DNA from 2 places in the Lysinibacillus fusiformis genome. Region 2 is predicted to be linked to the other one. Evidence: riboswitches for the same ligand, from Rfam matches in the RefSeq annotation. Region 2 holds a riboswitch; the other holds the start of a gene.

Region 1 (4,431 bases), 600 kb from region 2:
GCTTGAAACTTTGAAAAGATTGTTTCAGAGTTTAATAGTGGAATATTCGGGCGACCTATCGTATTTTCTGCAGTTAACCCCATGATGCGTAGATTAATCGAGTATAAAGCAATCATCATTAAAATCCCTGATAATAGTGGATTAATCTTTCCTTTCGTGTGAAGAATTCCTGTCATACATCCAGCAATAAATCCAGCAACAATTGCCACTAAAGTCGCTAAGATTGGGTGGTAGCCAAGCAAAACCATTGTTGCTGCCGTTGCCGCCCCTGTTACAAAGCTTCCATCAACCGTTAAATCCGGAAAATCTAACACCCGAAATGTTAAATATACACCAAGTGCCATAATTGCATAGATGATTCCTTGCTCCACTGCGCCAAATAATGCTAAAAACATCGTTGAATCATCTCCTAAATCTCTTAATTATTTATATCGCTTGTAAAATGAAGATAAAGCGGGGATAGTTCTCCCCCGCTTCGTTTTACTTTTCTAGAATTTCTGCACCCCAAGAATCTTTCATTTCGATTCCTAAATCATCCGCTACTTTTTTATTGATTAATAGTTTCAGATTTTGAGGATATTGTGCTGGTGTATCAGCAGGTGTTGCTTCACCTTTTAAAATTTTCACAGCCATTTGACCTGCTTCATAACCGATATCGAAATATTCAAATCCATAAGCAGCTAAACCACCACGTGCCACAGAATCTAATTCTCCTACGACTAATGGTAATTTATTCGTATTGGCAACATCAATTACCGATTCTAAAGCAGAAACTACTGTGTTATCAGTAATAATATAGAAAGCATCTACTTTACCAATTAGAGATTCTGTCGCTTGCTTTACATCTGCTGAAGTGGATGCTGATGCTTCTACCACCGTTAAACCTTGTTCATCCATAACCTTTTTCACTTCTGAAACTTGTGCAACTGAGTTTTGCTCACCCGCATTGTAGACCATCCCTACTTTTTTCGCACCAAGGTCTTGTAAGAATGCTACTGTTTTAGAAATCGTTTCAGGATGTAGATCAATTGTGCCTGTAATATTTTTCCCTGGCTTCTCCATTGAGTCGATTAACTGTGCACCAACAGCATCTGTAACCGATGTGAAAATAATTGGAATATCACTTGTTGCTGTTGCAGCTGCTTGTGCAGAAGGTGTAGAGTTAGCAAAAATTAAATCTACGTTTGCACTCACTAGATTGTTAGCAATCGTTGTGTTAAGGCTGTTATCTCCTTGCGCAATTTGTGGATCGTATTCAACTTTTAAGCCAGCATCTTCAATTGCTTTTTTAAAGCCTTCCGTTGCTGCGTTTAACGATGGATGCTCAACAATTTGAGTAATCCCGATTTTATATGTTTTATCGTCTGCATTTCCGCTCTCACTTGCATTGTTTGTTTCATTTCCTTTTGAATCTGTTGTACTAGAGCCACCACTACCACAAGCAGCAAGTAGTAACACTAATCCAAAAAGAAGGAATGATAGCTTCTTCACATTGCTTTTCACAAATAATCCCCCCGATTATGTTCTCAAATATCTACCGCACTTTATCCAAACAAAGTGTGAATGTATCGCTATATTATCGTTATTATCGAGCTCAGTCAACAACATTATGAATGTTCTGACTTTTAAAAGTGACAAAATATTTTAGTTTTTCATTCAATTTGGCGCTTTAAACCGCTAAACTACGCTGTTTTAGTTATTCTATTTCTTTTTTCAACATAGTAAAAAATATTTATGACAATTTTGCGACGATAGGACATTATAGACAAAGTCTGACATTTGACTTCTACTAGATATGTATAATAAAATATTTACTTGTGTGAAAGCACCGTGGTTCGTAACCATCCCACGAAAAAAAACTAAGGAGAAATGAATATGAAAATAAAATTTTTAGCAGCAAGTGGTATCATTGCGGCTCTCTATATAGCTGTGACCATGCTTGTTGCACCATTTGGTTTTACGGAGGTACAGTTCCGAGTATCCGAGATGTTTAACCATTTAGTAGCATTTAATCCACGCTTTGCCGTAGGGATTATTATTGGTGTATTGATCTCTAATCTCTTTTCACCACTTGGCATTTACGATTTAGTGTTTGGTGTAGGTCATTCAATGATTACACTTGGCCTGTTTATTTTAATCTGTAAATTTGTCAAAAATATATGGGCACGTTTAATTATTAATACATTGCTATTTACATGCACCATGTTTATCATTGCCTTTGAGCTGAACTTAGCCTTAGAGCTGCCATTCTTTTGGACTTGGCTAACAGTAGCGGCGGGTGAATTTGTTGTATTAGCTGTTGGTGCGCCGATTATGTATGTATTAAACAAACGCCTTCACTTTAATAATTTGATTTAACTGACGGGTCTTTTTAGATTCGTCTTTTTTCTTGACACTATTCTGAAAATATTCTACAATTCTTTCTAATAAATGCAAGGAAGAAGAGTAGTAGCAAGCATTGTTACTTCAAGAGAGCTGGTGGGTGGTGTGAACCAGTAGTACAGACTTGTGAATGGACTTCAGAGCAGCCTTATCAAATGTAAGGCCGATTTGCTCCCCGTTACCGGAGCAGGAAAGCGCGCAAAAATTGCGAATAAAGGTGGCACCACGGTTACTCGTCCTTTTTATGAGGGATTGGAGTGGCTTTTTTTTATGGAAAAATTAGCATAGAGGAGTCGAGTAAAGATGAGTACAATAGTAGAGAAAAAGGGATATTTCGGTGAATTTGGTGGAAGCTTTGTTCCAAAGGAGCTTCAAAATGTTTTAAATATACTAGATGAGAATTTTCAAAAGTATAAAGAGGATGATGACTTTAAGCAAGAATTAGATTACTATTTCCGTGAATATGTTGGTCGTAAATCCCCTCTTTATTTTGCAGAAAATTTAACAAAGCAATTGGGTGGTGCAAAAATTTATTTAAAACGTGAAGACCTTAACCATACAGGCTCACATAAAATCAATAATGTACTAGGACAGATCTTACTAGCCAAACGTATGGGAGCAAACCGCGTGATTGCCGAAACAGGTGCAGGTCAACATGGTGTAGCAACAGCTACAGCTTGTGCCATGTTTGGAATGGATTGCACGATTTATATGGGCTTGGAGGATACAAAGCGTCAGGCATTGAACGTATTTCGCATGGAGCTTCTTGGCGCGAAAGTCGTAGCGGTTGATAAAGGGCAGGGTCGCCTAAAGGATGCAGTTGATGAAGCATTTGCTGACTTAGTAGAAAACTATGAAACTACGTTCTATTTATTAGGTTCAGCAGTTGGTCCACATCCCTTCCCTACAATGGTTAAACATTTTCAATCAGTGATTAGCCGCGAAAGTCGTGAACAGATTTTAGAGAAAGAAGGAAAGCTTCCAACAGCGGTTCTTGCCTGTGTCGGCGGTGGTAGTAATGCCATTGGGGCATTTGCTGACTATATTGCAGACGAAGATGTTCGCCTTATTGGAATAGAGCCGGATCAAGCTGCTACCTTAAACGAAGGAACACCAGGTGAGCTACACGGCTTCAAATGCTTAGTGCTGCAGGACGCAGACGGTAATCCGCTCCCAACCTATTCAATAGCAGCTGGTTTAGATTATCCCGGTGCTGGACCTGAGCATAGCCATTTGAAAACAATTGGTCGTGCTGAGTATGTGACCGTGACCAATGAAGAAGTTTTAGAAGCATTCCAAGTACTTTCCAAGGTTGAAGGTATTATTCCTGCTCTTGAAAGCTCACATGCAGTCGCACATGCTCTAAAATTAGCACCAACTTTATCACCTGAGGAAAGCATTATTATTAATATCTCTGGTCGTGGTGATAAAGACGTTGAACAAGTTTTCCACATGTTAACTAAATAACTCAATAAAAGAGCGACTTCCGTTTAGGGAAATCGCTCTTTTAACTATACCAATGATCTAGGATAAAAATCTGCTACATTATCTCGCAGCTTTGCTTTCAGAAATTTTCCAACAGATGTCTTTGGAATTTCCTCTAAAAATACGACTGCATCTGGTACCCACCATTTGGCAAATTGATTTTCTAAAAAGGCAAGAAGCTCATGTTCAGTTACTGATTGTCCCTCTTTCAATACCACACAAGCTAATGGACGCTCCTGCCATTTAGCATGAGGCATGGCAATGACAGCCGCTTCTAAAACTGCATCATGTGTCATCAGTGCATTTTCCAAATCAACAGAGGAAATCCATTCGCCACCTGATTTAATAAGATCCTTCGTACGGTCCGTAATTTTAATAAAGCCATCCTCTGTTCGTACTGCAATATCACCAGTATATAACCAGCCATCTCGATAGGCATCTGCTGTTCGTTCATCCCGATAGTATTCGTTAGAAATCCATGGACCTCTTAAACGCAATTCCCCCATTGTTTCGCCATCCCAAGGTACTTCACCCTTCTCATTAATGATACTAGATTCGATACCT
Region 2 (4,431 bases):
GGTATAGTTGCCGTCTGTGCCAGTCTGCTAACTTTTTTTAGTTATCATTTAGATCATAAACAAAAGAAAATGGCATAAAAAATGCACTTTAGTAAGAATATAAATCAAACAGACCCATTCGCATAAAGTGAATGGGCCTGTTATTAAAACAATTACTTGTGATACGAATCTTCATAATAAGGAAGGCTATTTCAAAGAATTATCCTGAAATGAGATGTTTTTCTTTCATTGGTCCAACTTTATTTAAAATGATTGCACCAACCATTTGAATAATCGTCTTCACAATAATTTGCCCCAAAATAGCGGCAGGTACCGCTTCCCATGGCAATATATTGGCGCCAAGTGGACTTAAGCCGATTACTACGAAAATTGCAGAATCTAGAAAGCCTCCAACAATTCCACTGTAGAACACACGCCAAGCCATTGGTAATTTTAATCGAGTATAGATTTCTGTATCAGCCGTTTCAGCGACAATAAACGATAGCGCTGATGCTACTACAATCAAAAGTGTATCTCCCAGTAGGAATGATACCACTGCTGATAAAATTAAAGCTGTAATAATAAATAAATACGTTTTTGCTCTACCATATTTATTTTGTACTAGGTCACGAAAAATAAAGGTCACCCCAATTAAAAGTGTCCCCATTGGAACAATAAACATACCAAAGTGCAATGGTGCAAATGCTGCCGTTACCACATTAGCGATAACAATAGATAATAAATAAAATAATACGCTCATACTATTACTCCTCAAGTAAATTTAAAAGCTTTTTTGTAATGGCACACTATACACCTCTTTTATTCCCCCAAACAAGGGCATGTAACTGTGGCAGTACTTTAACATCTCTTAATTCTTCATCCTTCATTACTCTATCAATCAGCGCATGATATTTATCCAATAAATGCATAATTAATTGTGAATTATCAGTTGTCGTAAGATCATCATTGCCGACTTGAAGATAAAAAGGAATCATTGGATATCGATGGTGAATTTGTTTAGCATAATCGTAATCCTCTTGATTAAAAACGACTATTTTGAGGGATACATGGTGATTGCTGTTTCGATCTTTAAGTTTTTCAAAGATATAAGAAAGCACCGAATAGTCTGTGGTCATTCCAGAACTAGGTGGCTTTGGTGAAATTGTCAGCTCATCAACCTCATACATCCATTTCTGCCACCTACTCCCCTGTGTCTCCACCCCGATTTTTATGCCATTTCCTTTTAAAATGGCAATGAGCTCTGCTAAATGCGGATTGAGTGCAGGATTGCCTCCTGAAATCGTGACAAATGAAAAACCATTGCCCCCCAGACGTTTCAACTCAGACCAAATCTCTTCCGCTGTCATTTGGACAATAAGATGCTTTCCACTGCCATCCCACGTAAACGATGAATCACACCAAGAACAGGAGTAATCACATCCAGCAGTTCTCACAAACATGGTCTTCTGGCCAACGACCATTCCCTCACCTTGAATTGTCGGTCCAAAGATTTCGATCACAGGTATCTTACTCAACTTCCATCCACTCCCGTCTCGCTTCTGCATAGCTTGTCGGAGTTTCATAAAGTTTAATAAACTCTACACGCGCACCGTTATATCCTTCATCAAGCAAGGCCACTGTCAACTTTTCGTAAATCCACACAACTATATTCTCTGCCGTCGTATTCATAGGTGGAAGTGTTTCATTTAAATAACGGTGATCTAAATGAATCTCTATTTTTTGTTTCCATATTTCTTTTATATCGCCAAAATCAATCAGCAAACCACGTTCATCTGTGTAGCCACTCAGCCCTAATACTACACGATAGGTATGACCGTGCAGATTTTTACATTTCCCTTCATAATCATGTAAATGATGAGCAGCATCGAAGGTAAATTCCTTGCTTACGAGAACACGCTTTGCATGATAGTTCAATTGATTTTTTTGAATATCCACATCAATTTTTTGGAGTCTCTCGACGATTTTAAAATCTGACATGCTTTAAGACTCCTTCCTATAACGCAAATACTCATCAAGTCCTTTTTTTCGTAGTTTACATGCTGGGCATTCACCGCAACCATCAGCTATGACACCGTTATAGCAAGTCAACGTTCTTTCTCGAACAAAATCCAATGCCCCGAACTGATCAGCAAGCTCCCATGTCTGTGCCTTATTCAGCCACATCAACGGTGTATCAATTACAAAAGAATCATCCATCGATAAATTTAACGTTACATTCAAGGATTTAATAAAAACATCTCGGCAATCTGGATATCCGCTAAAATCTGTTTCACAAACGCCAGTCACGATATGCTTAGCTCCTATTTGACTCGCTAAAACACCTGCAAATGAAAGAAAGAGAAGATTTCGACCAGGAACAAAAGTCGATGGCAGCTCACCATTATCTCCGTCTTCTACTTTAATATCTTGTCGTGTCAAAGCATTCGGAGCAAGCTGGTTCAGGAGTGACATATCAAGCATATGATGCCTGATTCCAAGTTCACTCGCTATCTCTTTTGCACATTCTATTTCAAGACGATGCCTTTGACCATAATCAAAAGTGACTGCCTCAACCTCTTCAAAACGTTCTTTTGCCCAAAACAAACAAGTTGTACTGTCCTGACCTCCACTAAATACAACAATTGCTTTTTCCTGCTTCATCTATAAAACTCCCTTATATCAAAAAAACAGCACTCTAAGAAAAAGTGCTGCTTTCTTCTTAGTTTTTTAAAGAGGGTAGCTAAAAACCTCTTTCTTGATTGAACTATTCAAATCTTCATTTATCGATTATCAATTTTTTCTGGATTAAGATCGTGGTTCATTAAACGATATTTGGCGATTTCTTCATATTTCGTTCCTGGCTTCCCATAGTTACACCATGGATCGATCGAGATACCCCCACGTGGAGTAAATTTCCCCCAAACCTCAATATATCGTGGATCAAGCAATGCAATTAAATCATTCATAATGATATTGACGCAATCTTCATGGAAATCGCCGTGATTTCTAAAACTGAATAAATACAATTTTAGTGATTTACTCTCAACAATTTTTTTATCCGGGATATACGAGATGTACATCGTGGCAAAATCCGGCTGATTTGTCAGCGGGCATAAACTAGTGAACTCGGGACAATTAAACTTAACGAAATAATCTCGATTGGCATGTAGATTATCCACTGCCTCTAATACCTCAGGTGCATAATCATAGGAATACTTTGTACCTTGATTACCTAATAGGGTTAAATCCTTTAATCCTTCTTCATGACTTCTGCCAGACATAAAAAAACCTCCTTGTAAAAATGTTTCCCAACACTTTTCAAGAGAGGCATCACCAATCAGTCTATTAAAACATAAGTAAAACATAAAAAAGCCACGTCCGATATGGACATGGCATATTGTCATGTTTCCATAGTTTTTTATAGAGGGTATCAGCTATGAACCTCTCCCGTTCTAGTCCGGGCATTCTTTTCTTCAATATCGTACAAAAAATAGTACAGCACGTCAAATACATTTTTTTATAAAATCTTACCCTATGGAATACGACTTACAAGCAATATGAAAACTGCACTTAGACTAGTCACGAAGAACTGTATCATAATAAAGTGTGGTTTTAATGAAAATAGAAAAATGTTTCCGAAATTCTTGAATCATTTAAACTAAAGATTTCCACTTATCCTGCTAACCATTTGTTAGTAGCACCCCGATTTATAATCGCTCTAAATCCTGATATTCTTTCATATAAGGACCATCCTCTGCAACATATGAATGATACAATGCCTTTACTGCAAAATTTTTCTCTAAACCCATTTCAGATTTTAGCTTTTTTAATTCATCATGCAATGTTCGATGTTCATTGATTAGCTTTAGCATAATTGATTTATTATATTTCATTATATTCATCCTTTTTGTCTATAACTTGAGGAATTACAACTTTAAAATAGTTTGGAACTACAAAATACTTGAGCATCGGAAGCTGTTCTAGTATTTTGGAAAGCCTCTCTGTTTTTTTTACTGTCGAAAAGAAGAATAAACCTCATTTAGATACATTACGGTGAACCTAATCATAAGTAAAGGTAGTTTTTAAAAAAACAGGCACATTTGTATGAAGCAAATGTAACCGATCTGATTTGTATTGATTAACTGCAATTTATATAAACATTTTTCCCAAAAACACCCTAAATATCACAAAGATTAAACGTAAACTATATATATATTTAATACTTTAAGTGCCATTATTTATGTAGCATGCATTCGAGACAAACGGAGTGCTGTGTGTCACTCATAAGGAAGTAATAGTTAGGAGCCGCATCTATCTGTGTATTGAATGTGGTAGCTGAACGGGTCGAACTAAAGAAGTGAGGCTATTTGGATCCCCTGCAAAATCATGGAAAATATCTTCGAAGCATGACGCCACATTGATAAGTGGGTATAAGGAAAAGACTATGACAAA

The links. Region 2 has a riboswitch for preQ1 ahead of queC (7-cyano-7-deazaguanine synthase QueC). Riboswitches for the same ligand answer to the same signal wherever they lie in the genome.
Region 1: it holds a riboswitch for preQ1, as region 2 does, so the genes downstream of both, JTI58_RS11525 (QueT transporter family protein) here and queC (7-cyano-7-deazaguanine synthase QueC) in region 2, are expected to answer to the same signal.

Annotation. Positions count from the first base shown of each region.
Region 1 covers NZ_CP070490.1:2,348,923-2,353,353, reverse strand. The annotation lists gene JTI58_RS11535 (ABC transporter permease) at 1-395, opposite strand, end outside; gene JTI58_RS11530 (ABC transporter substrate-binding protein) at 481-1,503, opposite strand; PreQ1 riboswitch class I at 1,825-1,869, shown strand; gene JTI58_RS11525 (QueT transporter family protein) at 1,876-2,358, shown strand; T-box leader at 2,427-2,626, shown strand; gene trpB (tryptophan synthase subunit beta) at 2,686-3,849, shown strand; gene JTI58_RS11515 (long-chain fatty acid--CoA ligase) at 3,894-4,431, opposite strand, start outside.
Region 2 covers NZ_CP070490.1:1,747,384-1,751,814, forward strand. The annotation lists gene JTI58_RS08670 (MFS transporter) at 1-78, shown strand, start outside; gene JTI58_RS08675 (VUT family protein) at 200-739, opposite strand; gene queE (7-carboxy-7-deazaguanine synthase QueE) at 786-1,514, opposite strand; gene queD (6-carboxytetrahydropterin synthase QueD) at 1,507-1,977, opposite strand; gene queC (7-cyano-7-deazaguanine synthase QueC) at 1,981-2,640, opposite strand; PreQ1 riboswitch class I at 2,693-2,736, opposite strand; gene queF (preQ(1) synthase) at 2,760-3,260, opposite strand; PreQ1 riboswitch class I at 3,384-3,430, opposite strand; gene JTI58_RS08700 (hypothetical protein) at 3,687-3,872, opposite strand.